DNA from 3 places in the Peribacillus sp. NPDC046944 genome. Region 3 is predicted to be linked to each of the others. Evidence: riboswitches for the same ligand, from Rfam matches in the RefSeq annotation. Region 3 holds a riboswitch; each other region holds the start of a gene.
What was found. A riboswitch is a leader RNA that binds a small molecule or an ion and turns the genes downstream of it on or off. The one in region 3 is predicted to bind cobalamin.
Positions count from the first base shown of each region.

Region 1 (11,876 bases), on a different contig from region 3:
CTATATACCTCCTGAATCCGCTCCTGCTGAAGCACTTCATTCGGCACGTCAATCACTTGGACTCGCCCTTTTTCAAGCAACATCAGGCGATCGCAATATAAGCCAGCCAAGTTCAAGTCGTGAAAAATTGAAATGACCGTCAATTGTTGTTCCTTAGCCATTTTCCTCATCAAATCAAGAAGTTCTTTTTGATAAGACAGATCCAGGTGGTTCGTCGGTTCGTCGAGAAAAAGGATTTCCGGTTCTTGTGCAAGAGCTTGTGCCAACAAAACACGTTGTCTTTCCCCGCCTGACAAACGTTCAAAATGCATTTCCTGAAAGACTGCCACTCCCGTTTGCATCATCACGCGTTGAACGATTTCTTCGTCTTCAGACGTCCAACTATGAAACCACCCTGTTTGATGGGCATATCGCCCAAGGGCAACGGTCTCTTTTACTGTATAGGAAAAAGCCAATGAGGAATGCTGCGGCAAAACGGCGATGACCTGTGCCAGTTGTTTGGACGAATATCCCTGTAGGTCTTTCCCCTTAATATCGATGGTTCCCGCCTGATACGGCAGGATACCGCTAAGCATCCCCAATAGCGTCGTTTTCCCACTTCCATTCGGACCAAGAATACCGAATAATTCTCCTTTTTTCACATCAAACGAGACGGAGTCCAAAACCGTTTTATTATCATATCCTCCTGTTAACCCTTTAACTTCAAGCATACACTTCTACCCTTCTCTCCGTCTCTTTAATAAAATAAATGCGAATGCCGGCGCACCGATAAGCGAAGTAATAACACCTATCGGCAATTCTGTCGGTGCGATGATCGTTCGTGCCACCAGATCAGCCAATATTAAAAATCCGCTTCCCACAATCAATGATAATGGCAACAGATGCGTATGGTCTGGCCCCCAAATCCTGCGGACCAAATGGGGGATGACCAGCCCTACAAAGCCAATCGTCCCTGATACGGCAACGGCAGCCCCTGTCAGTATCGAGCCGGCGATCAGAATCAGCATCTTCCTCCGCTGAACATTCACGCCTAGGTGCCTCGCACGGTCTTCCCCAAATGTCATGGCATTCAATTCGTGGGTGTTCATCATCAATACGAGAGAACCAACGAGGAAAAATGGCAAAATGATCGTGACATGACTCCAACCACGCATCGAGACACTTCCCATCAGCCAGCTGATGATTTGCCTTAACTCCTCACCCGTCAATGCAATCATCAATGAGATGAAAGCACTTAAAAACGAGCTGAAAATGATGCCGGTTAAAATAATCGTTTCTACCTTCATGGAACGATCCATTTTTCTTGCAAAGGTCAATACGCAAAAAATCGTCAACAATGAAAAAAGAACGCTTAATGTAGGCAGTGTATATAGGCCCAAAAACGGCAGTGACAAATTCAAAAACAACGTTAATACTGCACCAAGCGAAGCCCCTGAGGATATTCCCAGGGTATAGGGGTCAGCTAGGGGATTCCTGAGCAATCCCTGAAATGCTGCCCCTGCTATTGCAAGGGATGCCCCAACCAAACTTGCAAGCACGACCCTCGGCAGGCGGATGTTCATCACGATATTCGTCAGTGTCCCATCCGGTTCCATGGCCAGGGGCAAATGAAGGACTTCCTTGCCAATGATTTGCAAAAGCACTGGTATCGGAACGGAAACCGATCCTAAGGAAACACCGATCAATATCGAAATAACCAAAAATGATAGGGCAAATACATAGGCCAATGCCCGTTTAGTTTTTAAATACGTTCGGATAGACTGATTTGGCAAGTTCCTCTACTCCCTCTATAAGCCTAGGACCGGAACGAGTGACAATATCTGAATGGACATCGAAAACCTCACCATTCTTAACTGCCTGAATGTCGGCCCATCCATTTCTTCCCGTTACCTCTTTGACTGGATCTCCTGTGTAATAACCATAGGTTGTAATGATGACATCCGGGTTGGCCGCTATCATCGACTCTTCATCGAGTTTTACCCAGCCATCCAATTCACCTGCGACATTATCCGCTGAAATGATGTCCAGCATTTCATCCATGAAAGTATTTTTTCCCGTTGTATAGATTTCAGGTGACGGTGAAACCTCTACAAAAACACTTTTTCTATCCTCACTCTTGATTGCCTTAGCCTTTTCTTTGATCTTTTCCAGCTTGTTCTGCATCGTCTTGACGATTTCCTTTGCCTTATCCAGTTCCCCTATTGCCGTTCCAATCATCTCGATAGACGTATACACTTCTTTAAAGCTTTTAGCATCATTGACGATTATAACTGGAATACCCGCATCCTTAAGCTGTTGGATTCCTTCTTTGGAATTATGGGCACTCTCATGAGCAAGAACGATATCAGGCTGCAAGGCTAAAATCATCTCTGTATCTATTTCCATTCCACCTATCTTCTGAATATCTTTCGTTTCTTCCGGGTAATTGTCATTTTCAGACACTCCAATCACTTTCTCACCCGAACCTAGCGCAAAGACCGCTTCTGTATTACTTGGGATTAATGAAACAATTTTTTCTGGTTTCTGCTCGATGGTGACTTTGTTACCCACTGCATCTTGTAACGAAAGCGGGAAGCCCTGGTTAACAGCTTGTTTTGTCGACTGGTTTTCTCCTGTTCCATCCTGGGAGGCATCGCTACAGCCAACCAATATACCAACCATCAATCCCATCACAAGCATGAAACTATATATCTTCCTCATCTTAAAACCTCCATCATTTTTGAGTTCATTTCTGGACCTTCACACATGTGTTGCGAATATCAAAAGACATACAAAAAAGCATCCCCCATCAAAACGGAGGATGCTTGTATGGCAACGGAACAAAAAAGGGACATAGCTCTGCCACACACCTCCCCATCCGCGTGGTTACCGGTGTACAATTTTGGCAGGTCTCCTGGCTCATGGTCATTGCTAACGGCACCTTCCCATATTATTCATACAGTGGTATACATCCGTTAACTCCCATTTACAGTGGCGCGACCGCGTTGGCATTTCACCAACTTCCCTTTCAAGTCCTTACAGACACCAAATTGTTCATATGTATATAATTTCACTGCCTTTCATTATACACCATTTAGGAAATCGTATTATATGATATTTCAGATTACTTTAAATTAAGATTTGGAACACAAAAAGGCAACCATCACATGGCTGCCTTCTATAGCTTTAGATGTCACTATTAAAACGGCATGTACTTTGATCACGTAAAAGACCTAGATCTTTCGGCACCATCGTTTCAATCAAAAAGTCATCCTCTTCCTCATAAATGATTTTCTTCATTTCGATGCCGAAGTACTCTTTCATCCGGGCTTCCGTCATCACTTCGCGGACTTCGCCATACACCACACGCTTTTCCTTGGCAGTCATTAAAACATGGTCAGCCAAGTAGAATGCGTGGTTCGGATAATGCGTGTTTATGATACAAGAAATGTTCTTCTCTTTCGATAACCGCTTTAGTGTCTGTAAAATCACGATTTGCTTTTGAATATCAAGATGCGATTCTGGCTCATCAAGAATCAATACATCCGGGTCCGATACAAGCGTCCGGGCAATCAAGGCCAGCTGCAATTCCCCACCACTGACGGAATTACAGGACTTTTTGGCAAGGTGAGCAATGCCAACCATTTCAAGAGCAGCGATGGCAGCCTCCCGATCCTTTGCAGAAGGCTGGGACAGCGTACTGATATAAGGCGCCCTTCCCATAATGACAAGCTCTTCCAAAGTAAATCCGAAAACCATTTTATGTGCCTGAGGAACATAACCGATTCGTTTCCAGATCGTTTTGCGTGATAGCGCAGTAAGCGGCTTTCCGTCGATGAGCGTTTGACCCTTTTTCCAATCAAGAAGGCCGGTGATACACTTCAGCATCGTGGTTTTACCGGCACCGTTCGGGCCAAGGATCGCCATGATCTCTCCGTCATTCAACGAAAAGTCAATGTCGGTCTGGTAAAGAAAAGGAGCTTTCTCTCTTTTTTTAGCATAGAAAAAATTCCCTCCCTGCACCTCGATTTTCATGACCACCCACCTCCTGTCTTTCTAAGTAGAATCGCAAAGAATGGTGCGCCGATAATGGCTGTCAATATCGATAGCGGAATTTCCGTAGCCGTTACAGAACGAGCCAGGTTATCGATCAGGAGTAAATAGGCGCCACCAACCGATAGGGATACCGGCAGGACAAGTTGATTGTTGTTCCCAACAAGCATTCTTGCCACATGAGGGATAATCAATCCAACCCAGCCAATGATACCGGCTATCGCTACAGAAGAAGCCGTAATTAACGTCGCACCAAGAATGACCGTCCACTTCAATCTAGTGACCGGGATACCTAGCGATTTTGCTTCATCCTCAGGTAAGGTCAGTAAATTGATTCTCCAGCGTAGTGAATACAAAATCAAGATGCCGACAAGGATGATTGGTCCACCCACATATAAATCCTTGTATGTGGCCGTTCCAAGGCTTCCCATTAACCAGTATGTGATGGCTGGCAGCTTTTCCTCAGGGTCGGCGACAAACTTAATTAACGAGATCAACGCTTGGAAAAGGGCGGAGGTGACAACCCCAGCCAAAACAAGCATGAAGACCGGTGAATCTTTTTTGCCGCTGATTATGAACGTGAAAACGATGGCGGCTAAACCACAGCCAAGTGCCAAGACTTGAGATGCAAAACCATGTCCCAATAATAAAATCCCAAGGGAAGCACCGAACCCAGCACCTGCAGACACTCCTAGGATATCGGGACTGACCAAGGGGTTGCCGAACATCCCTTGGAAAGAGGCGCCTGCAATCGATAGGCCCGCACCGATTAACAAGGCCAGTAAAATTCGTGGCAGACGTATTTGAAGGACCACTGTTTCTTCCATCTGTGTCCATGTTGGCTCGATTGGAAACACGGTTGAAAGCAATATTTTAATTTGAGTCCCTAAGTCCATTCCAAAGCGTCCGATGCTCAATGATAGGAGAACCATCGCAATGGGCAATATCCAGAAGAGGACCGTTTTCCATTTTTTCATTTTCATTCCCTACTTTACTGTTTTGCGGCTTCGGAAGATGGGTGAAGAATGTTCTCTACTTGTTCTTCCGTTACATCATAATCATAGAACTCTGAGTAGTAATCCGTGATTTCATCCTTCATATCATAATCAAATAGCTCGGGATGATTTTTCTGAGCCATCCATTTTAACATAAGAGGTGCATCACCGCTTGGTGGGAACCATCTATAGATGCCCAGCGGAATTTTATATACATTTCCTTCTTGTACAGCACTGACCTGACTCCAATCTTGTCCCTTCACTGTATTGTTCGTTAGGTCTTCAGGCTGAGTTGTCGAAAAGTTTGTAATGTAGATGATATCCGGGTTCCATTTGTAGATTTGTTCCATATTGACTTCTTTTGTTCCTGTAACTTCTTCTGCTGCTATATCATAGGCCCCTGTAGCATTTAACCATTGGTTACTAAAGAAGTTCTTCCCACCGACCATGATGCTTTTATCACTGTGCTGATAGAGGATCAATGCTCTAGGCTTTTCTTTATCCTTAATGCCCTCTAATTTCTTATCCAATTCGGCTTGAACGGCTTGGCCTTTTTCCAAGAACTTGTCCGTTCTTTCGGTAGTGCCCGTAATTTCCCCAGTCAGTTCCAACCAACTGTTGAAGGTAGCCAATGGCTCCGCAGCTGCTGCATCCATAGGGTTGAGTGCCACAACCGAAACACCTGCATCTTCTAATTTGTTTATGGACTTTTGGTCCTGTGCTTTTTCAAAGTAAAGTTGCGGATTGACTTTCATCAATTCTTCCACGTTCACTTCGCCATTTTTAATGAATGATGTATCTGCCTTTAAAATATCGGGTGATATTTCAGAAAGAATCGAGTTTTCCGCGGCATTATACGCATTAGGATGCAAGCCGACAACTTCCTTCGTCGAATTCGTCGCTACATACCAAGTCGAGAAGTACGGAAGAATGCCACCGACCGCAATACGTTCCACTTTACCTGGTACCGTTACATCACGGCCAAGTTGATCTTGAATCACTTTTTCCTCTGCAGTCGTCTGTTTTTCTGAAGTATTGCCTTTCGAATCATCCCCAGAGTTTCCACAGCCCGTAATCAAAGCGGCCATCGCAGTGGTTGCCGCTAACATTGTCCATTTCTTCTTCATAAAACTTCCTCCTTATCCTTCTCTAAGCCACTTAGCCATCCCATGTAAGAATGGTTTAGATTGGTCGATGAATCCAAGTCCAATGTGGAATATTGGATCAAGTGTGGTAATGATCAATTCGCCTTTATAAGACACATCATCGGTGTAGATGATCGAGCGACCGTCGGGAGTATTCACAAGTGATTTTGCCCCTTCCGGAACTTTGAACGTCCCGTGGTAATGCCACTTCATATCTGATAGGGATACATGCTGATATAAAGGATGATCTGTATTTTCAGCCATTAAAGGTAAATCTCCATGCTCCTTCACCCACCAACTGAAATTCACTTCAGATTCCTCCCAGTCTATACCAGGAAGCCAATTATCCAGCACTTCACCGAAAACGACTAGACGTTTTCCCTCTTGAAGGAACTTCACGAAAAGCGATTGGTACCGTTTTAAAAGCATTAGGGACATCCGATCATTAACAATTAGCGTGTCATATTGACTTAAATCATATGTATGGAGCTGACGAAGTTGAAGCACATCATCATACATATAAGCAAACTCATCCATTTGAAAGAAACGATGATGGAAACTATAACCGTTATCTAAGATTGCCACTTTCATTGCTTTGTTTCCCCCTTGTTTGCTTCATACTCTTCGCGTATCCAGTCCAAAATTTGTTGACGTAGCACACGCGAACTATTTTCTTGGATTCCAAAGCGGTACAGATCCGTTCCTGCACCCGCGACAATCGTGCCACCGGTCGTTTTTCGGTCAATGTAAATGATTGCTTTTCCTTCTTGGTCTTCAACGATTACTTCCGAATGTTCTGGGGCCTCAAGATATCCTCTTGAGAAAAAGCCACGAACCCCTTTTTTATAATTCAAATCATAAGGGTCAATTCCTGCGAACATAGGATGTACAGGCTCAGTCAATCGGATTTCACGGTCCTTCAAAGAAATCGGAGAACGCATCCAATTTCCGCAACCAGGTAACCAAGGTAGGAAATTTTCGGTTTGGGAAAGAATGACGCCGCCATCATTCAAATAATTTTCGATGATTTCTTTATGTTCAAGTAAAAAGGCCTCTTCCACGAAATTAGTCACGATGACCCCAGCATATGCCGAGAAATCAGCAAATGGAATATCATACAATTGCAAAGAAACCAAACCATTTTCATGATCGATGTCTTTAAGTCTTGTGAATTGAATATCAGTACTTATATAGGCTATAGGTTTCATAATCAACCATCTTTCTTATATTGATATAATATTTTTTCGATTGTAAATATTGTCAAATGTTGATTTAACGGGATATAATCACTTTTATTTATTACTTCAAGATAGAATATTTATGTTTATCAGTATAAGTGATAATGATTATCATCGTCAACAAAAACTTTTATCCAGTTGGTTTTATCAAAAAACTAGTGGGGTAACTGATGGACTCCACCGTAGTTAGCCTTTCTCTGTCGAACGAAAAAGCATGGCGCGAAAGGTATTTATCGCCTTCTTCACACTGCCATTCAGACACTACAAGGCAGTCAATATAGATAATTTCCCATGAATATTTTCGCAACAAGAGGCTATAACCTTGAAATGTTTACTAATAACAAATATAATAAGAAAGTCGTCGTTACCTTTATATGTCCCAGTAGCTCAGTAGGATAGAGCGACAGCCTCCTAAGCTGTAGGTCGTAGGTTCGATTCCTATCTGGGACGCTAAATGGAAAACAGCCAAAACCTTGTAATATGGAGGTTTTGGCTGTTTTTTTTATTGGAACAATGATAAAAGTAGAAATATTGATGTAAGTTGTTTATTAAAAGAGGGATATGGCATCCAGCCTGTCCAATTATTCATACCATTTAATGAAGACTGCCTTCCTTTATGTCCATATAAAGTGTTCGGTCTGATTGAACTTCAGCATAAAAGACATCAGAGATTGATGTAATACCAGCTTTAGCTAATTGACCATTCAACCACTCCATATCAAGGTTTAACTGATCCAGGTTATCCATGTTGACTACCCCATCCGAAATAACGCCTGTTATGATGGGCGAAGGGTTCTTTTGAAGATTTCCAATATTCATGTCGCCTCTTACGATAGGCTGTTTATGTTCTTTCTTCATAACGGAAAGCTTACCCGTAATTTCAAAAATGGCATACTCCACTTCAGTGATTGAGAATATACTTTTTTGCCTAAGCAATGCCATTAACGTATCTGCATCCAAGTTAACCTTGCGAAGTGGTTTTTCCATCATTTTACCGTTTTTGATAATGATAAGGGGTTCCCCATCAATTACTCTTCGTGCTTTTTTAGACTTAATGACAATTCGTCCAGATAAGATCGTAAGTAAACTCCATATCATTAAGGCGACTATACCATTTTGAATGCTTAAACGATGGTTGAAAGAAAGATTTCCCGCTATTGAACCGATGGAAATGGCAGAAGCAAAGTTGAAGAATGTCATCTCTGAGATTTCTTTTCTTTCCATCACCCTTGTTAGAGTCAAAAGAATAACAAAGGACAATGATGATCTAATGATTATTTCGATAACCCCAAATCAATTCCCCCTTTTCTACAATATTATTTCCACCATTGATAAAAATATCGTAAAAAGGTTATTTTTCTCGAAGGCGAAATAATACAAGACTCTAAATAATAATTACTCGTATATTTTTTTACTTTTTTTGAAAAAATTGTTTAATCTTGTCCCAATCGGGTAGATAAATAGTGTAAGACATTCTCACCAAAGGAGATGATGTGCAAGATGAGTACTATCAGAAGCCAATGGAACAAAGAGAATGACGCAGCGGTGTTTAGTCCCGGTGATCAGCGTTAGAAGCTAGTGAAGCTTTCATGAAAACCACGAGGAAAATACAAATCTTCTCATCCAAAGGAGGATACCAACATGAGTATTTACAGCCAATGGAATCCAGAGAATGACGAAGCAATTTTCAGTCCAGGTGATCAGTGTTAGAAACTAGTAAAGCATTCGATGAAAACTATGAAGGAAAATGACAAATCTTCTCACCAAAGGAGGATACCAACATGAGTATTCACAGCCAATGGAATCCAGAGAATGATGAAGCAATTTTCAGTCCAGGTGATCAGTTGCCCTTCAGTGCGCTCACACCATTAGAAACGGTCAAACAGACGACCGATAAAACACCTGAATTTGATTTACAAGGTACCGTACTGAATAAAATCTAATTGATATTGATGAATGATAGAAAAAGGATGGAGCAAATCTGCTCCATCCTTTTTTCATATTCAGATGAACTTCGCTACTTCATCTAACGACAATCTTGTAGTTTGGAAAGAAGGTGAAGCTGCCTTCCCTTTTGCAATTAAGACAATCGGAACATAACGTTCAGGCACATCGAATCTTTCAATGAATTGTTGTTTATTATACCCACCCATTGTAAGTGTGTCGTATCCCTTAGATTTCGCTATTAGCATAAGCTGCATCGAAACAAGTCCAGCATCAAAATTAGCCATACTCTCCCTGGTTTCTCTTGAAGCATCATTCCGATACTGGACTTTTCCTATTATTTATCGAATTTCAGTTTCGCCAATGCATCCGCTAATGCTGTATTGATTGGCTCCTCTTTGTTTTGCTTTTTCATATAATTCGAGACTTCATTTTTAGACACTTTCTTATTCTTGTTTTGACCTTTTCGTTTGTTATATGAAGAAAGCTTTTCATGAAAGCCACATTTACATGTGAACGTCTGTGCTTCTCCTTGCCCTCTCATTTCCATTTTCTTATGGCATTGTGGGCATCTTGCATTTGTTACACGTGAAACACCTTTTTTATGCCCGCATTCTCGGTCTTGGCAAACGAGCATTTTCCCTTTTTTACTGTTTACTTCAAGCATCAACTTGCCGCAATCCGGGCATTTTGTACCGGAAATGTTATCATGCTTGAATTTTTGATCACTCGTCTTGATTTCGTGAACGATATTTTTCGCATAGGTGCGCATATCCCCAATGAATGTACGCTTATCAAGCGTTCCGTTAGCAATGGCTGTTAGCTTCTGTTCCCATTGTGCGGTCAACGCTGGCGAACGTAGATCTTCGGGAGCCAACTCGAGGAGCTGTTTACCTTTTGAGGTAACATGAAGACCTTTTCCACGTTTTTCAATCAGGAAACTATTGAACAATTTTTCAATAACATCGGCCCGGGTCGCAACGGTGCCGATTCCCCCGGTTTCCCCCAACGTCTTAATGAGTTCCTTGCTTTCCCCAGCCATGAAACGAGCGGGATTTTCCATTGCAGATAACAAGGTGCCCTCATTGAATGGCTCCGGTGGTCTTGTTTCTCCCTCTGTTTGTTTCACTGCCGTGATGTCTAAGATGTCACCATTCTCGAGTGTCGGAAGCAATTGCTCTGTAAGGCCATCACTTGCCTCTTCTTCCTCGAACTGATGATCATAGACTTCCTTCCAACCTGATTTCAAGATGACTTTTCCTTTAGCGACGAATGTTTCACTGCCCACTTTTGCGGTAACGGTCGTTTGCTCATATTCAAATGGTGGCATCAGAACCGCAAGGAACCGTTTGACGACAAGGTCGTAAATTTTCGATTCCTTGTCACTCAATTTACCCGGTAGAGGCGTTTGCTCAGTAGGTATGATGGCATGATGATCACTCACCTTGCTGTCATCCACGAATGATTTATTGGCCTTGATTGGGCTACGCAAGATTCTCGATGCATATTGGGCATATGGCTTGATGCTGACTGCCTGTAATCTTTCTTTCAGCGTCTCGACCAAATCCGAGGTTAAGAAACGCGAGTCCGTTCTTGGATAGGTCAGGACTTTATGTCCTTCATATAAACGTTGCATGATGGAAAGTGTCTCTTTCGCCGAATAACCGAATTTCTTATTGGCATCCCTTTGTAGCTCAGTTAGGTCATATAACTGGGGCGCAAAATTCTTCTTATGGGCTTTTTTCACTTCCACCACTTCAGCCTTTTTGTTTTTCACATCAGCAAGGACTTTGTCTGCCTTTGCCTTTTCGAATGTGCGTATATCTTTCGAATGGGCGTCTTGCCAGACAAGGCGTAGTTGAGATTCTGCCGTTGCCGTAACGCCATAAAATTTCCTTGGCTGAAATTGTTTGATTTCCTTTTCCTTGGCAGCTATCATCGCTAGTGTAGGCGTTTGAACCCTTCCGCACGATAACTGGGCATTATGCTTCGTTGTCAGTGCCCTTGTAGCATTCATACCGACAAACCAATCCGCCTCGGCCCGAGCAACTGCAGAGGCAAATAGATTCTCGTACTCTTTCCCATCCTTCAGCTTGTTAAATCCATCCTTAATCGCCTTATCAGTTACCGATGATATCCAGAGCCGCTTGATTGGTTTTTTAACATTCGCTTTTTCCAGAATCCAACGTGCAACGAGCTCCCCTTCCCGTCCTGCATCGGTTGCGATGATGACGTCCTTGACATCACTGCGGTTCAATTGCGTTTTTACCGCTTGAAACTGCTTTCCGGATTGCTTGATTACGACCAATTTCAAGGATGGAGGCAACATAGGGAGGTCTTCGAGCCGCCATGTTTTGTATTTTTCGTCATACGTTTCCGGATCTGCATGGGTAACTAAATGACCAAGCGCCCAGGTGACGATATACTGACTTCCTTCCAAATAACCGTTGCCTTTTTTTTCGCAATTCAGCACTTTTGCTATATCTCTTCCGACCGATGGTTTCTCGGCCAGTACGACTGTT
Region 1 covers NZ_JBNNML010000002.1:109,011-120,886, forward strand. The annotation lists gene ACQKIC_RS03545 (heme ABC transporter ATP-binding protein) at 1-710, opposite strand, end outside; gene ACQKIC_RS03550 (FecCD family ABC transporter permease) at 717-1,772, opposite strand; gene ACQKIC_RS03555 (helical backbone metal receptor) at 1,735-2,700, opposite strand; cobalamin riboswitch at 2,867-3,044, opposite strand; gene ACQKIC_RS03560 (ABC transporter ATP-binding protein) at 3,166-4,014, opposite strand; gene ACQKIC_RS03565 (FecCD family ABC transporter permease) at 4,011-5,009, opposite strand; gene ACQKIC_RS03570 (ABC transporter substrate-binding protein) at 5,024-6,154, opposite strand; gene ACQKIC_RS03575 (hypothetical protein) at 6,167-6,763, opposite strand; gene ACQKIC_RS03580 (hypothetical protein) at 6,760-7,380, opposite strand; tRNA gene ACQKIC_RS03585 (tRNA-Arg) at 7,787-7,860, shown strand; gene ACQKIC_RS03590 (YetF domain-containing protein) at 8,005-8,694, opposite strand; gene ACQKIC_RS03595 (hypothetical protein) at 9,192-9,353, shown strand; gene ACQKIC_RS03600 (nitroreductase family protein) at 9,414-9,695, opposite strand; gene ACQKIC_RS03605 (DNA topoisomerase III) at 9,692-11,876, opposite strand, start outside.
Region 1: linked by a shared signal. The riboswitch ahead of ACQKIC_RS03555 (helical backbone metal receptor) and the one ahead of metE (5-methyltetrahydropteroyltriglutamate--homocysteine S-methyltransferase) in region 3 are both predicted to bind cobalamin.

Region 2 (5,899 bases), on a different contig from region 3:
TTTTAAAGGAGTGTTGACTGTCGAAGAAAAACACCTTGTCAGTCAGGATTCTGGAAAGAAGCTTGTAAAAAAAATGCGCTCTCTTCTACGTGAAATGTACAGTCAGGATTATGAAAAAATTGTTGAGGATCTAACAGGTTGTAAAGTCCTTTCTTCACACAGTGACATTAGTACCAAAACGGGAGAACGGATCGAAGTTTTCATAGTTGATAAGGATTTGGAAAAATACCTAGAAAATCTAAAATAAATGGTGAATTTAGCAGACATCACCTCAATTGGAAGAGCAGAAACATGGGTGAACTAACTTTCTGTTCTTCATTCTTTTATTAAACCATGCTCTATTGTTTTTCCACACGCCCTAACCTCATTCCGGAAACTTGACTACTGGTTTCTCTTTATACTCTTGGCCGCACTTTTCCATATCAAATAGTTATAACCATAGATTCTACATATCTTACAAAATCCTATTCATAGTCTGCCAAGCACTTCACTCTCTCCCCATTAAAACGCCAGGACAAAGTCATCTGAAATAGGAATCCCTTAATCTTTGCGATTAAGGGATTCACATCATTTATTGGTCTTTAGTTAAAACCGTTTTAGCGATATCTTTGTCTAGTCCTTCAAAATCATGATAAGCAATAGTTTCATATAACTCACTACGAGTTTGCATATCTGATAAAGCTTCCTTTTGTGTGCCCTGGTTCTTGATTTGTTTAAACACTCTCTCATAGGCTTTAGCCGCCACGCGAAGGGAAGTTACAGGATATATCACCATTTGATACCCCATATCATGAAATTCTTCTGCGGTGTAATAAGGCGTTTTCCCAAATTCAGTCATATTCGCCAATAGCGGTACGTTAATCCGTTGGGCAAAATGCCGGAATTCCTCTTCTGATTGAAGTGCTTCAGGGAATATGGCATCTGCCCCCGCTTCGATATAGGCATGTACTCTCTCAATGGCAGCTTCTACCCCTTCCACTGCCCTTGCATCAGTACGCGCCACAACAATAAGTGAAGGAGCAACCTGTTTAATCGCTTTTATCTTTTGCTGCATCTCTTCAGAAGAAACGAGCTTCTTTCCATTAAGATGACCACATTTTTTGGGCAAATCTTGATCTTCTATTTGGACGGCAGCTATCCCTACTTCTTTCATCTCTCTTGCTGTACGGGCCACATTTAAAACCCCTCCAAACCCTGTATCGATATCCACAAGGATTGGCAAATCTGTAGCCCGAACAATATCTCTTGCACGTTCTGCCACTTCTTCTGAAGATACAATACCTAAATCCGGTAAACCTCGGCTAGCTGTATAAGCAGCTCCGGATAAATATAAAGCTTGGAATCCTGATTCTTTAGCCATGAGTCCCGCCATAGCATCATGTGAACCTGGAATTTGTAATATACCTGGTTCCTGTATTAATGTTAAGAAGCGTTCTGCTAGTTCTTCCTGTGATGATTGTCTATTTACGATCCAAGCCACTGATAAGCCCCCCTTAGATTAAAAATAAATCAACGAATTCGTTAACTTTTAAATTTGATAATGCCTTTGGATTCAAGCAAGCTTCTTGAATTTTATTTTGTTGTTTTTGTGAGTAATGAGTGCTAATGTTGTCTTTAAATTTCCTTAAAACCTTTGGAAATGCTTCTTCTCTTCTAAAACGATGACCAAGAGGGTATTCGCATTCCACAAATTCTGAAACCGTTCCATCTTGATAATGAATTTGAACAGCGTTGGCGATTGAGCGCTTGTTCGGATCTAGATAATCCTTCGTATATTGTTTATCTTCCACTACCACCATTTTATCCCTCAATTGATCAATTCTTATATCCCTTGCCGCTTCGTCTTCGTAATGGTCTGCCGTAACATTTCCATTAATTAAACCAACGGCAGTTATATATTGAATACAATGGTCACGGTCCGCAGGATTGTTTAAAGGTCCTGTCTTATCAATGATACGAATAGCTGATTCATGTGTTGTGATGGTGATCTTTTCTATTTCATTCAAACGGTTTTTAACTTCATCGTGTAATTGCACTGCACACTCGGCAGCTGTTTGCGCATGAAATTCAGCTGGGAAAGATACCTTGAATAACACATTTTCCATTACATACGAATCTAATGAACGAGCTAGCTTCAGTTCTTGCTTATTGAACAAAACATCTTGAAATCCCCAACCTGGTGCTGAAAGAGCTGTCGGATATCCCATTTCTCCTTTTATAGCCATCAATGCTAAATGAACACCCCGGCTTGTTGCATCCCCAGCAGCCCATGATTTACGAGACCCTGTATTTGGTGCATGACGATATGTACGGAGACTGGAGTTATCAATCCATGCATTGGATATAGCATGAATAATCTCTTCTCTAGTGCCTCCAAGAGCTTTTGTCACAACAGCCGTCGTCGCTACTTTTACGAATAACACATGATCAAGACCGACTCGATTCAAACTGTTTTCTAATGCTAATACACCCTGAATTTCATGTGCTTTAATCATCATTTCAAGAACATCCTGTACCGTTAGTGCTTCTTTTCCTTCTGCAATATTTACTCGGCTTAAGTAATCCGCTGTCGCAAGAATACCTCCCAAATTATCAGATGGATGTCCCCATTCGGCAGCTAACCACGTATCGTTATAGTCCAACCATCGAATCATACAGCCAATATTAAATGCACCTTTGACTGGATCCAATACATATGAAGTACCTGGAACACGCGTGCCATTTGGTACTACTGTCCCTGGGACGACCGGTCCTAATAATTTCGTGCATTCTGGATATTGAAGTGCTAAAATCCCGCAGCCAATTGTATCAAGTAACACATAACGGGCAGTCTCGTACGCCTCTGTACTAGTAATCTCTTTGTCTAACACATAATCTGCAATTGTCTCTAATAATACATCCGTTTGATTAATTCCATTCACCTTTAGCATTTTTTCATTCCCTTTCTATGCAAAATCATTTATTATTAGAAATGGTCGTTGGTCAGAACGACCATTCGGCGAGCTAATAACTTACATTTTTTTAGTTGGTTAAAATAGTGTGGTTACGACGCTCGCCTATATAATTTACTCGAGGCCTAAAAAGTCGGTTGTTTGCATGTTGTTCAACCACATGAGCGCATAACCCTACTGTTCTAGCACTAAAGAAAATAGGTGTATAGATTTCAATGGGTAGACCTAGCATGTAATATACAGGTGCTGCATAATAATCCAAATTCGGATAAAGGCCTTTCTCTCTTACCATGACCTCTTCGCCAGCTTCGCACATTCTATAAAGGAGGTCGTCTCCTTTATTGTCACAGAGTTGTTTTAACGCTTTTTTCATGATTAGGGCTCTTGGATCCATCTTCTTCATATAAACACGATGACCAAAACCCATTATCTTTTCTTTGTTTGCTAATTTCTTTTCAAGCAACTGCTCGAACTTTTCAACTGTTCCAGCTTCCAAAAGCATGTACATGACCGCTTCATTTGCTCCACCATGTAAATTGCCTTTCAACGAAGCAACCGCTCCGGTTAACGCACCATACAAATCGGATTGTGTAGAAGCGATGACTCGAGCTGTAAACGTAGAATTCGGCATTTCATGTTCGCTATACAATAATAAGGATTGATCGAAAATCCTTTCTTCCAATTCTGTTGGCACTTTACCAGTAATCATGTAATAGAAATTTGCACTATAAGATAAATCCTTATTAGGAAGGACAACTTCTTGATTTTTCAGCACTCTATAACTATTAGCTACGATAGTGGGTACTTTCCCTAATAATTTGTAAGCGCGTTCAATATTGGCTGAAGTTGAGCGATCATCAATTAGCTGTTCATATCCAGCTAATGCGGAAATTCCCGTTCTTAACGCATCCATGGGATGTGTTTTGTCAGGTAATAGCTTGAATATTTCTAAAATATCAGTTGGTATTTCATATTCTTCCTTCAGTGTTTTCTCTAAGAACGCTTTTTCCTCTAGGGTTGGCAGATTATCATTTAATAGTAAATTAACGATATCCAGGTAATCTGTATTTTCAGCCAATTTAATCAAATCATATCCTTGGATTATAATTTCACTCTGGACCGTATCAAGAAATGAAAGTTTTGTCTCTGAAGCTATAATCCCATCCAATCCAGGTGAATAGTTTTCTTGTATCGACATTTTTACTCCTCCTATTCAAATGAAAGCGTTAACATAACAGGTGTATCTTCTTTAACCATTCATACTTTTGAATTCTCTTTCAATACCCTAACCAAAAAGAAAATGGTCTTTACATTAAAAAAACAACTTCCAATGGAAGTTGTTAATTAACGAATGGTTGCCTAAATAAACATGAAAATTCATGCCAAATATTCGTAATTAACACCTCCTATCCTCGTAGGTAATTGATGCATGATTAGTTGGCAGGTCTCCTGGCTTATGATCATCGCTTTTCGAACCTTCCCATTTCTATCTGCATAGAAACAGTGGCATCTTCGAATCGCTCCCAAATACAGTTGCGGGACAGCATCGGAATCAAACCGATTTCCCTTTTAAGCGAATAAAATCAATCATGTTATTCGCACCAAATAATTTACATATTCAATTTTCTATTTAAATATACCAAATATTTTAAATATTTACAATTATATATTTGGATTCACTCGTTCAGATTTAACATATTTTGTAACTAGATAGAAAATCACGAGGTCAACCAGAAAATTCTGCATCCAAAACATTTGCTTTAAGCCTTTTTCTCTAATAATACAAAAAGGAAATTTAGACTCGTCCACAGTTTGTTAAAAGCTGGAATTAATTTTCTTCCAACAGAACAGATTTTCATTATTAAATTCCAAATAGCCAAGGATTCCTAAAAATCACTTGGCTAATTTGTTTTTCATTCACGTATTAAAACCGCAATATTTAAGGTGATCTAGTAAACTATAATACACAGCGTTACCAAACAAACAATCCAACAATCATGGCACTTAGCATGGAGACTGCCATTCCACTAAGCAATAGCTTCCAAACATTCCTTCCAATGATACTCGATTTTTCCTCGTCTAGAATCGAATTGAACGTTCCGTAAATCATGCCGACTGTACTAAAGTTCGCAAATGAGGTCAGGTACGTAACGGCCACAGCTACTGTATGCGGGGCCAAACCGCTGATCTGTGTTTTCAAGTCGAGCAAGGCTACGAATTCATTCGTTGCCAGTTTGATTCCCATTAATTGAGCAACATACATCGTATCATCCCAGTTTAATCCAAACAAGAAAGCGAATGGGCTAAAGATGACAGAAAAGATTTTTTGGATTGTCAACCCATCTACCGCAAGCCCTAAAATACCGTTAAGGCTAGCCGTTAATGCGACATAGCCGATTACCATGGCCATAATGACGATCACCATCTTGACTCCAACTAGCATACTGTTTGAAATGGTTGAAAAGAAGTCTTTACGTTCCTCTTTTGTAGGAATATATACGACATCTTCCTCTTTACTGACAGTAACAGGATTTAACATATTGGCTATAAGCAAGGCATTTAAACAATTCAATGGAATAGCGACGAATACAAATTCAGCCGGAACCATGGATAAATACGCACCTATAATCGAACCGCTTATACTGCTCATACTCATAATTCCAAAGGTCAGCAAACGCTGATCCTTTAAAGAACTTAATTGCATCCTGATAACAGCGAGAGCCTCCGTATTCCCAAGAAACATCATCTGGATAGAAAAGAAGCTCTCCAATTTCGGTAATCCTGACACTTTCGAAATGAGCCAACCGACTTTGTCTATTATCCAGGTCAGGATGCCGAAATACGATAGAATATCAAAAAACGTAATAATGAAGATGATCGGCATCAACGCACTGAAAAAGAAATCCACTTGTTCGTTTGCCATAACAGAAGGAAAAACGAAAGAGATT
Region 2 covers NZ_JBNNML010000008.1:49,529-55,427, reverse strand. The annotation lists gene ACQKIC_RS15260 (DUF2294 domain-containing protein) at 1-247, shown strand, start outside; gene prpB (methylisocitrate lyase) at 572-1,480, opposite strand; gene prpD (2-methylcitrate dehydratase) at 1,494-2,930, opposite strand; gene mmgD (citrate synthase) at 3,022-4,149, opposite strand; cobalamin riboswitch at 4,374-4,572, opposite strand; gene ACQKIC_RS15240 (NupC/NupG family nucleoside CNT transporter) at 4,924-5,899, opposite strand, start outside.
Region 2: linked by a shared signal. The riboswitch ahead of mmgD (citrate synthase) and the one ahead of metE (5-methyltetrahydropteroyltriglutamate--homocysteine S-methyltransferase) in region 3 are both predicted to bind cobalamin.

Region 3 (11,876 bases):
GTTGAAGGTTTGGCGTTTGATTTCGCCTTGGGCCTGGTAGTAGGTTGCGTGTCCTGTTCCTTTTTCTTCATTAATATGTAAATGAAAGCTTAGTGGGGTATTTTCGATGGAGCCGGACGAATCCCTTTGGACGATCTGGCACAATAGTTGGTCGTATTCGTCCTCGTACAAGAAATCATACCGTAATTCCAGTACGATTTTTTCGATTTGCGTGAGCAATAACTTTTTTATATTCATAGCGATTAGTCTCCTTTTTATAGGTAATACATACATCGTCGAAATTCGCCCAACCCAGGATATCCTGAATCCAGGCATTTTTATTGTTTAAAAAGCTGAGGTTGGCTAAACTATTTGATTAGGACAAGGAATATGGAGGAAAATAACATAATGAGCAATGCAATTCAGGTTAATCAATTACGGAAGGAATTCAAGTCGGTTTCAAGCCGTTCCGGATTAAAAGGGGCCTTCCGCGACTTACTTACAAGAAATTATAAAATCGTGCCTGCTGTCAACGATATCAATTTTACTGTAAAAAAGGGTGAGATGGTAGCGTATATCGGGGAAAATGGGGCAGGCAAGTCGACGACGATCAAGATGCTGACGGGGATTTTGGAGCCGACGTCCGGTGATATCATGGTCAATGGCATGAATCCGCATAAAGAACGGGAAAAGTTCACCCAGACCATCGGGGTCGTCTTCGGGCAACGATCGCAGCTTTGGTGGGATATCGCCGTCCAGGAATCCTTCCGGCTGCTGAAAAAAGTATATAAGGTGTCTGATGAACAATATAACGATCATATGGCACATGTAATCAAGACGTTGGATATCGGGCCGTTACTCGATAAGCCGGTGCGTAAGCTGTCCCTTGGCCAGCGGATGCGTTGTGAACTGGCTGCTGCCTTGATACACAATCCACCGTTGCTTTTCCTGGATGAGCCGACAATCGGCCTTGACGTGTTAGTGAAAATGAAAATCCGTGAGTTTCTGAAGGAAATCAATGAAAGATACAACACGACCATCCTTCTGACCACGCATGACTTGGGGGATATCGAGGCCTTGTGCGAGCGGGTGATCATGCTTGATGAAGGTCAAATCATTTATGACGGGGAATTGCAAAGCTTGAAAGATAATTGGGCAGAGGAAAAACAGGTCCACTTCCAATTCATCGAGCCAGTCGAACTGGATGAACTGCAATCCTTGCCGTTATCCTTTCACGTCAATTGGGAGCACGATGAAAAGAATCATGCATACATAGCCGTGTTAAAAGAAGAAAGTGATCATATTTCACAGCTGGTCGCCGCTGTCGTTTCACATTTTAAAATCAAGGACGTCAAAATCCATGAAACGTCCATCGAAGAGATTGTTCGTAATATTTACGAAGAGGGCACGGTCTGACTCTTTCAGAAAAAATGTGTCTACCAAGAAGGGAGAGGACCATGGGAAAGTATCTTGCGATGATTCGCATGCGTTTTTTGATGATGCTTGCGTATCGAACCGATTATTATACCGGTATTTTAATTTATAGCATCAATATTGGTGCTTATTATTTCTTGTGGAATGCAATATATGGAGAGAAAAGTTCCATTGAAGGGTTATCCAGCATGCAGATGACCACCTATGTGGCGGTTGCCTGGATGGCGCGCGCCTTTTATTTTAATAATATTGACCGTGAGATTGCCGATGAGATCAAGGACGGCAAGGTCGCAATCGAGATGATTCGACCTTATAACTATTTAGGGATGAAGACGATGCAAGGCCTGGGTGAGGGGATTTTCCGTTTCTTTTTCTTCTCCATTCCAGGTATGCTGCTCGTCGCCATCATTTTCCCCATCCATTTGCCAAATGAACCGGCAACATGGGGGCTTTTCGGAATTTCCCTGTTATTCAGCTTCATCATCAATACGCAAATCAATTTGCTAACGGGAATCACGACATTTTTCTTATATAATAATGCTGGATTGATCCGGGCAAAACGGGTCATTGTTGATTTGTTTTCAGGCTTGTTATTGCCTATCAGCTTTTATCCAATCTGGGCACAGGACATCATGAAGTTTCTGCCGTTTCAAGGAATCAGCTATGTCCCGAGTATGATTTTCACAAATGGATACGGAACGGGAGACATCGGCATGGCTCTTTTACAGCAATTGATCTGGGTCATCATTCTCGTTATCCCCATCCAGGTTTTATGGATAGTCGCAAAAAAACAGCTGATTATTCAGGGAGGTTGATGGGATGTTTTACGTATCAATGTTTTTTCAATATGTGAGTCAGTATATGAAAACGAGATTGCAGTACCGGGCGGATTTCGTCATCGAGATTCTTTCTGATTTGTTGAACCAAGTCGTGAATCTGGTGTTTATCTTAGTGGTCTTCGGACATACGGAGTTCCTAAGCGGGTGGAGCCGGGATGAAATCATTTTCATATACGGTTTTTTCCTTATCCCGTTTGCACTATTTTCATCCTTTTTCAACATCTGGGATTTCAACGATCGCTACATCGTCAAAGGGGAGATGGACCGGATTTTAACAAGGCCGATTCACAGCCTGTTTCAAGTCATCTTAGAGCGGATTGAGCTTGAATCATTATTTGGAGTCGTGACCGGTTTGATCATCATCTTCTATTCCGGTGTTTCGTTAAACCTGGAACTAACTTGGTATGACCCGATTCTCTTCATCATCTTTGCAATCGGCGGGGCACTCGCGTATGCCGCCATCTTTGTTGCGATTGCAAGCATCGGCTTCTGGTCTGATGCCAAAACGTCCATCATGCCGATGATGTACAACATCGGGAACTACGGGCGCTATCCGGTTGATATTTATAACAAGGTCATCCGCTTTGTTCTGACTTGGGTGCTGCCATTTGCCTTTGTCGGTGTGTATCCCGCTTCCTATTTTCTTAGAAAAGAAGAGTGGTACGCGTATGCATTTGCCACACCTGTTATAGGGGTCGTCTTTTTCATGATCTCGATCTTCATTTGGAATCAGGGTGTGAAAAGGTACCGCGGAGCAGGAAACTAAAAAAAATCCCTTCAACAATTTTGTTGAAGGGATTTTTTTTGCTTATATGCGTTTGTTTTTTCTCTCGACATATCTAGCTTGTGCTTGGACGTACTGCCGTTTTTCTTCTTCCGTTTCCGGTTGGACCTGTGGAACCGGTATGGGCTTTCCATCTTCATCTATCGCAAGCATCGTTAAAAAAGCGCGGGCGGTGAGTTGCTTTTCGCCAGTCAACAGGTTCTCCCGTTCTACTTTTACGAATACCTCCATTGACGTTCGATGGGCACAGGTGACATAGGCTTCCAAATTGATTGCATCCCCGGTCTTGATGGGGGCCAGGAAGTCAAAGGAGTCGCTTGAAGCGGTTACGACCGGTTTCCGGCAGTGGCGCATCGCTGCAATGCAGGCGATTTTATCCACATAAGCCATCACTTTTCCACCAAAGATGGTATTGTGATGGTTCGTATCAGGTGGAAAAACGAGGTCCGTTAAAAACGTCCGTGACTGTTGAACGGGAATGCCTGTTGTTAAATCAGTCATTTTCCTGTTGGACCAATAGCTTATTCCGGACAACCGTTGCGGCTTCGACCATATTTTTCAGTGAAGCGACGGTTTCTGGAACGCCCCTTGTTTTCAGGCCACAGTCAGGGTTGATCCAAAATTGGTCTTTATCCAGTACCTTGATGCCACGTTCGATCATATCGACCATTTCTTCCACTGCAGGAACGCGAGGGCTATGAATATCATACACACCAAGGCCGATTCCTTTTTCATATGTTTTCTCCTCGAATGCGGAAGCGAGCTCGCCGTGGCTACGGGACGTTTCAATGGAAATCACATCAGCGTCCAGGGAAGAAATGACATCCATGAAGCTATTGAAATCACAATAGCACATATGGGTGTGAATTTGTGTTGTGTCTTCGACGCTCGAAGTGGAAATCAGGAATGAATGGACCGCCCAGTTTAAGTACTCATCACGGTCGCTTTTTTTCAATGGAAGGCCTTCACGCAGGGCTGGTTCATCGACTTGGATCATTTTGATCCCTGCTGATTCCAGTGCCTCTACTTCTTGTTTCAAGGCCAATGCCAATTGATAGCAGATATTTTCCCGTGAAATATCGTCACGGACGAACGACCAGTTCAGAATCGTAACAGGACCGGTCAGCATTCCCTTCACCGTTTTTTTCGTCAAGGCTTGTGCATACACACTTTCTTTGACCGTCATCGGATCGATGAAATGGACATCTCCATAGATGACGGGAGGTTTGACACAGCGGGAGCCGTAAGATTGAACCCAGCCTTTTTCAAGGAAGACGAATCCACCCAATTTATGGCCGAAAAACTCGACCATATCGGTCCGTTCAAACTCCCCGTGCACAAGGACGTCCAATCCGATTTCTTCCTGGATATCAATCCATCTGCTAATCTCCTCGTTCACGAATGCTTCATATTGATCAGCCGTCCATTCACCGCGTTTGAATTTCCCGCGGGCCTGTTTAACTTCCGCGGTCTGCGGAAAGCTTCCAATTGTCGTGGTTGGAAGGAAGGGCAGGTTGAAATACGCCTGTTGTTTTTGATAGCGCTGTTTAAATGGCAGGGTACGGCCATGGGATTGCTGCTTCGCCTGTTCGACAGCGGATTGAACGTCTTTATGGTTTCTGGCCTTTGAATTCTTTAAGGTCTGCCATGCAGCTTTGTTTGCCGCCAGCTTTTCTTCGATTGATTCTAGACCTTCGCTGTTCCCTCTGACCAAAAGCGTGATTTCTTCTAGTTTCTCATCAGCAAAGGCAAGGGCTTCTTTCACTTTGCTGGCCAGTTCTGTCTCGTTTCGAACCGTCACTGGCACGTGTAGCAGGGAGCAGGAAGGTTGAATCCAAATCCGATCTTCGGATACGTGTTTCGTAATGGACTCGACCAACCCGATTTTTTTCGTCAAGTCAGAAAGCCAAATGTTTTTCCCATCAATCACACCGGCCCCAAGTATTTTATCTTTTGGAAAGCCGACTGTTTGAAGATTGCTGAGATTTTTTCCTTTGTCATGGACCAAATCAAGGCCAATTCCTTGAACGGGCAAGTCAATCACTTCTTGGTAGTGCTCTACAGCATCAAAATATGTTTGCAGCATGATGTTCAGGTTGGGGACAGCTTCGTTCAATTTTTCATACAGGTATGTAACAGTTTTCATCTCGTCTTTGGAAAGGGAAGAAACAAGGGAGGGTTCATCGACCTGCACCCACTTCACTCCTTCTTGTTCCAGCTCTCGCAAAATTTTTGTGTATAAAGGCAACAGGCTCAGGATGATGGCCGGAAGATCTTTTTTATCATAGCCTTTTGACAAAGAAATGAATGTGTAAGGTCCGACTATAACCGGCTTCGTATCGATTCCTAGTTTTTCCTTGGCTTCACGGTAAGCAGTAAGTGGCTTGTTTTCTGTCAACGTAAGCTGGGATTGTTTTAGCTCTGGAACGATATAATGATAATTTGTATTGAACCATTTCGTCATTTCGGAAGCGACTTCATCCTTGTTCCCACGGGCCATTGAATAATAAACGGAAAGGGGGACCATGCCGCCTTTATAAGCCGAATAGCGTTCTGGCACCAGGCCGAACATGACGGACATATCGAGCATTTGATCATATAACGTAAAGTCGTTGACCGGGATGATATCGATGCCTTGATCTTTTTGTTTTTGCAAATTGCCTAAACGGATCGCTTCCAATTGCGCCGTGAATTCCGTTTCGTTTAATGTTCCAGCCCAATATGCCTCTAATGTACGTTTCCATTCACGATCTTCACCGATTCGTGGGTACCCTATATTACTACTTTTCAACACATCCATCTCCTTTTAATGAAATAACAACAAAAAAGCATCCCTAACCGTCAAAAGAGAAAGTTAGAAATGCTTAAAATAAAGGGGCACGAAAATACCCCTTATCATTATAAGGTCCCTAACACCTCCCTATCTCCCGTAGGTTAAAACAGTGTTGTCGAAATAGGCAGGTCTCCTGACTCAGGGAACTCTTCCTTAGCACTAAAAGCCTTCCCAATCCAAAAGGACCAGTGGCATCAAACAAAAGCGCTATACATTCCCATTACAGTGGCGGGACCGTGCCGGAATTACACCGGACTTCCCTTTTAATCCTAAAAGCTTAGGAACCTATCTCCACATATGAAATTCATAAAAAACTCCGTCCGCATAAACACGGACACTAAAATTTACAAAATATTATAAAAACTTAACCCATCTTAGCATATCCCGGCCAAATGGGTCAACAAGGAAAAAGTCGGGAAATGGGGTCTGACCCCCACCATGTGGCACGAGAACCCATGCTGTATCTATGTTTTCTTGATGGTGCAGCAGCTGGGAAATAGGGTCTGACCCCTAAAACGAGCATATATTGACTCGCAAAAGAGTATGTATAAGGGAAGTGGGTTGTTTTTGAAATGAGGCGTGGGGGATGACCTTTTATATTTTGATTGTGGGGATTATCTTTTGCATGGTGATGAGCATTCGGACCTTATTTCTTTCTGAGTCGGAGGCAAAGAAGTTTTCTCTTGAAGATATGCTGTGGCTCGGCAATTTATATGCGACATTATTAGTCGGTTTTGCACTGATTTATTTATTATACGAGCTTCAGAATCATTCGGTGATTCTTGATATGGGCAATCGCTTGGATGGAACCTTTTCCGAGCAGCTGAAGACTTCATTTTATTTTAGTGCGATGACGATGTTCTCCGTCGGATATGGGGATATCTCCCCAATCGGCATTGGCCGGATGATCGCGACAATCCAAGCATTCATTGGCTATACGCTTCCTGCGGCATTTGTGATCAGGGCTGTCATCGATTTTGAACAGAAGGAAAGAAAGAACAAGAAATGAAAGTTGTGTTTCTTTCGATTATTGGGTACGCTTACCATGATGAAAGAAATGGAGGGTTTAGAATGACGGTCGAAATTGGAGAAAAAGCACCAGACTTTCAATTACCAGCAAACAACGGAGAACAAGTTACCCTATCAGGATTCAAGGGTAAACACGTTGTATTATATTTTTACCCAAAAGACATGACACCCGGTTGCACGACGGAGGCTTGTGATTTCCGTGATGCTAATGAACAATTCGAAGAGCTTGATGCTGTCATCATAGGCATTAGCCCGGACCCGGTAACACGTCATGAAAAATTCATTGAAAAACATGGGTTGCCTTTCCTGTTGCTTGCTGATGAAAAGCAAGAAGCCGCTGAATTATATGGCGTATGGAAATTGAAAAAGAACTTCGGTAAGGAATACATGGGCATTGAGCGTTCGACTTTCCTGATTGATAAGGAAGGAACGATCGTTAAAGAATGGCGTAAAGTCAAAGTAAAGGGCCACGTCGAAGAAGCGTTGGAAACTCTTCGTGACCTAGAAAAATAAGGTACAGGCTAATGAAGGATGAGCGACTTATCAAGCTTGCCAAGCAGCTGATTCATCATTCACTGAGGCTGCAGGCGAAAGAGCGAGTCTTGATCCGTGGGCCTGTTGCAGCAAAGGCCCTATTGAAGGAACTGATTGACGAAGCCTATAGAATGGGGGCCTATCCTTATGCGGAACTTGAAGATGACGAAATTACCAGTCATCTGCTAAAAGGGAATGTTAAGGAACAGCTCGATACCTTATCAAAATGGAATTATAAGAAATACGAAGATGTGGATGCAGTCATCATCATATCGGGCGATGGAAACGAAGGGCGAGGAGTGAGTGTCCCTCATGAGAGATATCGCCTTCAGGAGGATGCCATGAAAACGTCCACCATGTTCTTCGTCAATAACCGGCGCTGGGTGTTACTGAATTATCCGACCATTGGTTCTGCAAAAAATTCCGGCATGAGCTTTGAGCAGTATGAAGATTTCTTGTTAAACGTGTGCACACTTGATTATCACAAAATGGAAAAGTCCATGAAGCCTCTAAAGGATTGGATGGATCAAACGGATCAAGTTCGGATCATATCGCCGGGGACTGACTTGGCTTTTTCCATTAAAAATATCCCCGCTGTCATTTGCGCTGGTAAAAACAATCTTCCAGATGGTGAAGTGTTCACGGCACCGGTAAAAGACAGTGTCAATGGCACGATTTCCTTCAATACTGCTTCCGCCTATCAAGGAGAGGTATTTGAGGGGATAACCCTTACATTTAAAAAGGGAAAAATCATGAAAGCTTCTTCCAATCAGTCGGACCAAATGAACCGTTTGCTCGATATGGATGAAGGGTCCCGGTACATCGGGGAATTCGCCCTGGGAATCAATCCGTATATCATGGAACCGATGGGTGATATCCTATTCGATGAGAAGATTAGTGGCAGCCTCCATCTTGCCACTGGTCAAGCTTACCAAGAGGCCGATAATGGAAATCAATCATCGTCTCATTGGGACATGGTCTTGATCCAGCGACCCGAATATGGCGGCGGAGCGATCTACTTTGATGATATACTGGTTCGTAAGGACGGTTTATTCGTGCCACGGGAATTATGCGAATTGAATCCAAATCAATTAAAATAAAGCCCTTTTTAATAGGGAGAGGCGTTTGTCCAACTCAAATAGAGGACCCCTGAATATGATTTAGTAAGGGAATACCTCCTCATAGAAAGTTGCGCGGGACATTCAGTGCCCGTGTTTTTTTATGTAAAGAAAAGGAGAGATAATCATGTTAGTATTTTCAACAATCATTCCGAATGAAGACATTCAAAAGAAGATGGCACAAGCATTTCCCGATTTGACATTCATTTATCAAGAAACTTGGGCGGATGAAAAGCTCCAAGAGGCCGAAGTTCTTATTACATATGGAGAAGATTTAACCGATGAAATCATTGAAGAGGCAGTGAACGTGAAATGGATCATGGTCATGAGTGCCGGATTGGAGTTAATGCCTTTTGCCGCCATTGAGAAACGCGGAATCATGGTGACCAACGCTAGGGGCATCCATAAAATCCCGATGGCTGAATATACAATCGGCATGCTTTTACAGTATGAAAAGAAATTAAAACAACTAATTGAGAATGAAGCGGGAGAAATCTGGGACCGGAAGATAGAAGTAGGCGAGTTGAATGGAAAAACGATGCTTATCCTAGGAACGGGGGCAATTGGAGGGGAAGTGGCACGTCTTGCCAAGGCTTTTAGAATGACGACCCTCGGAGTGAATCGTAGTGGGAAAGCCGTCGAACACATCGATCATCTATACGCCCTTACGGAGCTTGAGAGAGCATTGCCTAAAGCGGATTATATCGTAAGCGTCTTGCCTAGTACGGATGAAACGAAGGATTTGTTAAAGAAAGAACATTTTAAGGCAATGAAACGTACAGCCGTCTTCGTGAATATAGGACGGGGAGATCTGTTCAAGGAAGACGTGCTCATAGAGGTCATGCAGGAGCATGAACTCGCTCATGTGATACTGGATGTATTCGAACCTGAACCGCTAGTGAAGGGCCACCCATTCTGGAATATGGAGCAGGTCACGGTAACCCCGCACCTATCAAGCAAAAGCGGCGAATATTTACCAAGGACCTTTGCAATCTTTGAAGAAAACATGAAAGTCTACCTAAAAGACGGAAAGGATTTCATTAATATCATCGACCCTAAAAAGGGATACTAGGACCAACTAGAAAAACAGGAAATAATTAAATGAATGAGGAATAAACTAAGGGTGTAGATATATTGACAAAGCTTGCTTATGGGGAGTACACTATTTATAAACATTACAATGTAATAATTCATACTTAATTAGAAAAAGAGGTGGATGACGGTGTCTGAAGTTCAGTTGAAAGAAGCGTTGGATTCCCTTAAAGATACCGGTGTAAGAATAACTCCTCAACGCCATGCAATTCTTGAGTATTTGATAGACTCCATGTCGCATCCTACTGCTGATGATATTTATAAAGCGTTAGAAGGCAAGTTTCCGAATATGAGTGTGGCTACGGTTTATAACAACCTGCGTGTGTTTCGTGAAGTGGGATTGGTCAAAGAGCTTACCTATGGCGATTCGTCAGCTAGATTTGATTTCGTAACAACGAATCATTATCATGTTATCTGCGAAAGCTGTGGTAAAATCGTCGACTTCGATTATCCTGCATTGGATGAGGTCGAGCACTTTGCAGCACAGGTCACCGGATTCAACGTAAGTCACCATCGGATGGAAATCTATGGGGAATGCACGGATTGTGCAAAGAAAGAAGCGCATTAAAAAAAGTTCCGCCACTTGGTTGGAACTTTTTTTGTTGCAAAAGCACTGTAACTAAAATCCATTCCATTCAGTCGTTCAGGCTTTTGCGATTATATTTTTCGTCGAACTCTTCGCCTTCCAGCTTTTTATCAAGGGTCAGCGTTTCATTGCAATGCATACATATATCGACCCTACCTAATATTTTCGTAGGCTTCCCACAGTTCGGGCAGATAACCTGTACCGACTTTGTGGACAGCATCCCAATCCAAAAGTAAACGCCCGTGCTTGCGATAATGAATAGAAGTCCAAGACCCATGAAGAGCGTCATGACGATAGGGTGCGACTTAAAGAATAGACCGATATACATCACGATAAAGCCAACGAAGATCAAACTTAAAGCAAACGTACGGATTTTATTGATTTTGCTAGAATATTTAGCCATGTTAGACCCTCCTAAAATATAACTTTAACTATAACATAAACTAAGGTTGGAACAAAAAAGAAATAAAGGATACAAATGACTTATGGTTGACCCGAGGAAAAATAGGAAGGAACATCTAGGCTCAGAAAACAGGATTTTTGAAGAGAATTGTCGAATGTAAAAAGAAAAATGGTTTTGGAGGAATTTATAATGGAAGATATCCTTCGCCCGATTTATCAAGAGCGAGCAAGTTTGAAGTCCACATTAGGGATTTTGTTAATAGAAAAAAGGGAGCACAAAAGCCCCATCACTGATACGTTTGATTATGTCCTATTTGTCATCGTGGATGATGCAGAGGAACCTGTATTTTTAAAGCACTATACCTATCAGGATAAGAAAGCGGCTTTACATGTTGTGAAAGAAGAGCAAGTCAAGGAATGGATTTTATTAGGGTCGAATCGTAAAGTCGTGGATTGGATTTATAATGGGAAGATTTTATTCGACCGAAATGAATACCTGGAGCATTTAAAAACCGAAATCCGTGAGTTTCCCTTCTATGGAAGAAAGCTGAAGATGGGAATGGAATTTGCAAAGTTAATTCGTAGGTATAGGGATGGAAAAGACTTTTTTGAGAATGGCCATTACCTGGATGCCTATAACCATATTGTTCACTCGCTACATCATCTAGCCCGATTGGAAATAATAGAACAAGGTTTTCATCCAGAGGTGACGGTTTGGAATCAAGTGAAGCATATGGAACCTGAAATATATAAGTTGTACGAAGAACTGATTAGCAGTGAAGAAACCCTGGAGAAAAGGTTGGAGCTTCTTTTTCTAGCTAGTGAGTTCCTTATTTATTCCCGTACTAATGCCGGTTCTCAACACCTACTGGAAATAATGAATGCTAGAGAAGGATCTTGGACCATAGCGGAGTTAATGGAGCATCCAGAACTAAGTTATTATTCAATCGATCTAGGCGTTCTTTTAGAATACTTAATTGAAAAGAAAGTAGTGGATACCATTATAGTCGAGACCAAAGGGCACGATGTTTATCACCGATTTTATAAAGTTTAAAAAAATATACTAAAAAATCATTTTTAGTATTGACCAATAATAATATAGGTGTTATATTAATACATGTCGCTGCGGGACATCAGCTTTCGCAGCTTCAACGAAGCTTTACGAAATAAAAAAACATCAAAAAACATGTTGACAACTTAAATGAAAACATGATAAGATGTATAAGTCGCTTACGAAGTAAACGAC
Region 3 covers NZ_JBNNML010000017.1:38,587-50,462, forward strand. The annotation lists gene ACQKIC_RS19660 (hypothetical protein) at 1-237, opposite strand, end outside; gene ACQKIC_RS19665 (ABC transporter ATP-binding protein) at 388-1,395, shown strand; gene ACQKIC_RS19670 (ABC transporter permease) at 1,437-2,228, shown strand; gene ACQKIC_RS19675 (ABC transporter permease) at 2,233-3,018, shown strand; gene ACQKIC_RS19680 (acyl-CoA thioesterase) at 3,061-3,537, opposite strand; gene metE (5-methyltetrahydropteroyltriglutamate--homocysteine S-methyltransferase) at 3,530-5,836, opposite strand; cobalamin riboswitch at 5,976-6,173, opposite strand; gene ACQKIC_RS19690 (potassium channel family protein) at 6,456-6,878, shown strand; gene bcp (thioredoxin-dependent thiol peroxidase) at 6,941-7,411, shown strand; gene ACQKIC_RS19700 (aminopeptidase) at 7,423-8,532, shown strand; gene ACQKIC_RS19705 (D-2-hydroxyacid dehydrogenase) at 8,678-9,622, shown strand; gene perR (peroxide-responsive transcriptional repressor PerR) at 9,767-10,210, shown strand; gene ACQKIC_RS19715 (YgzB family protein) at 10,278-10,631, opposite strand; gene ACQKIC_RS19720 (nucleotidyltransferase-like protein) at 10,821-11,684, shown strand.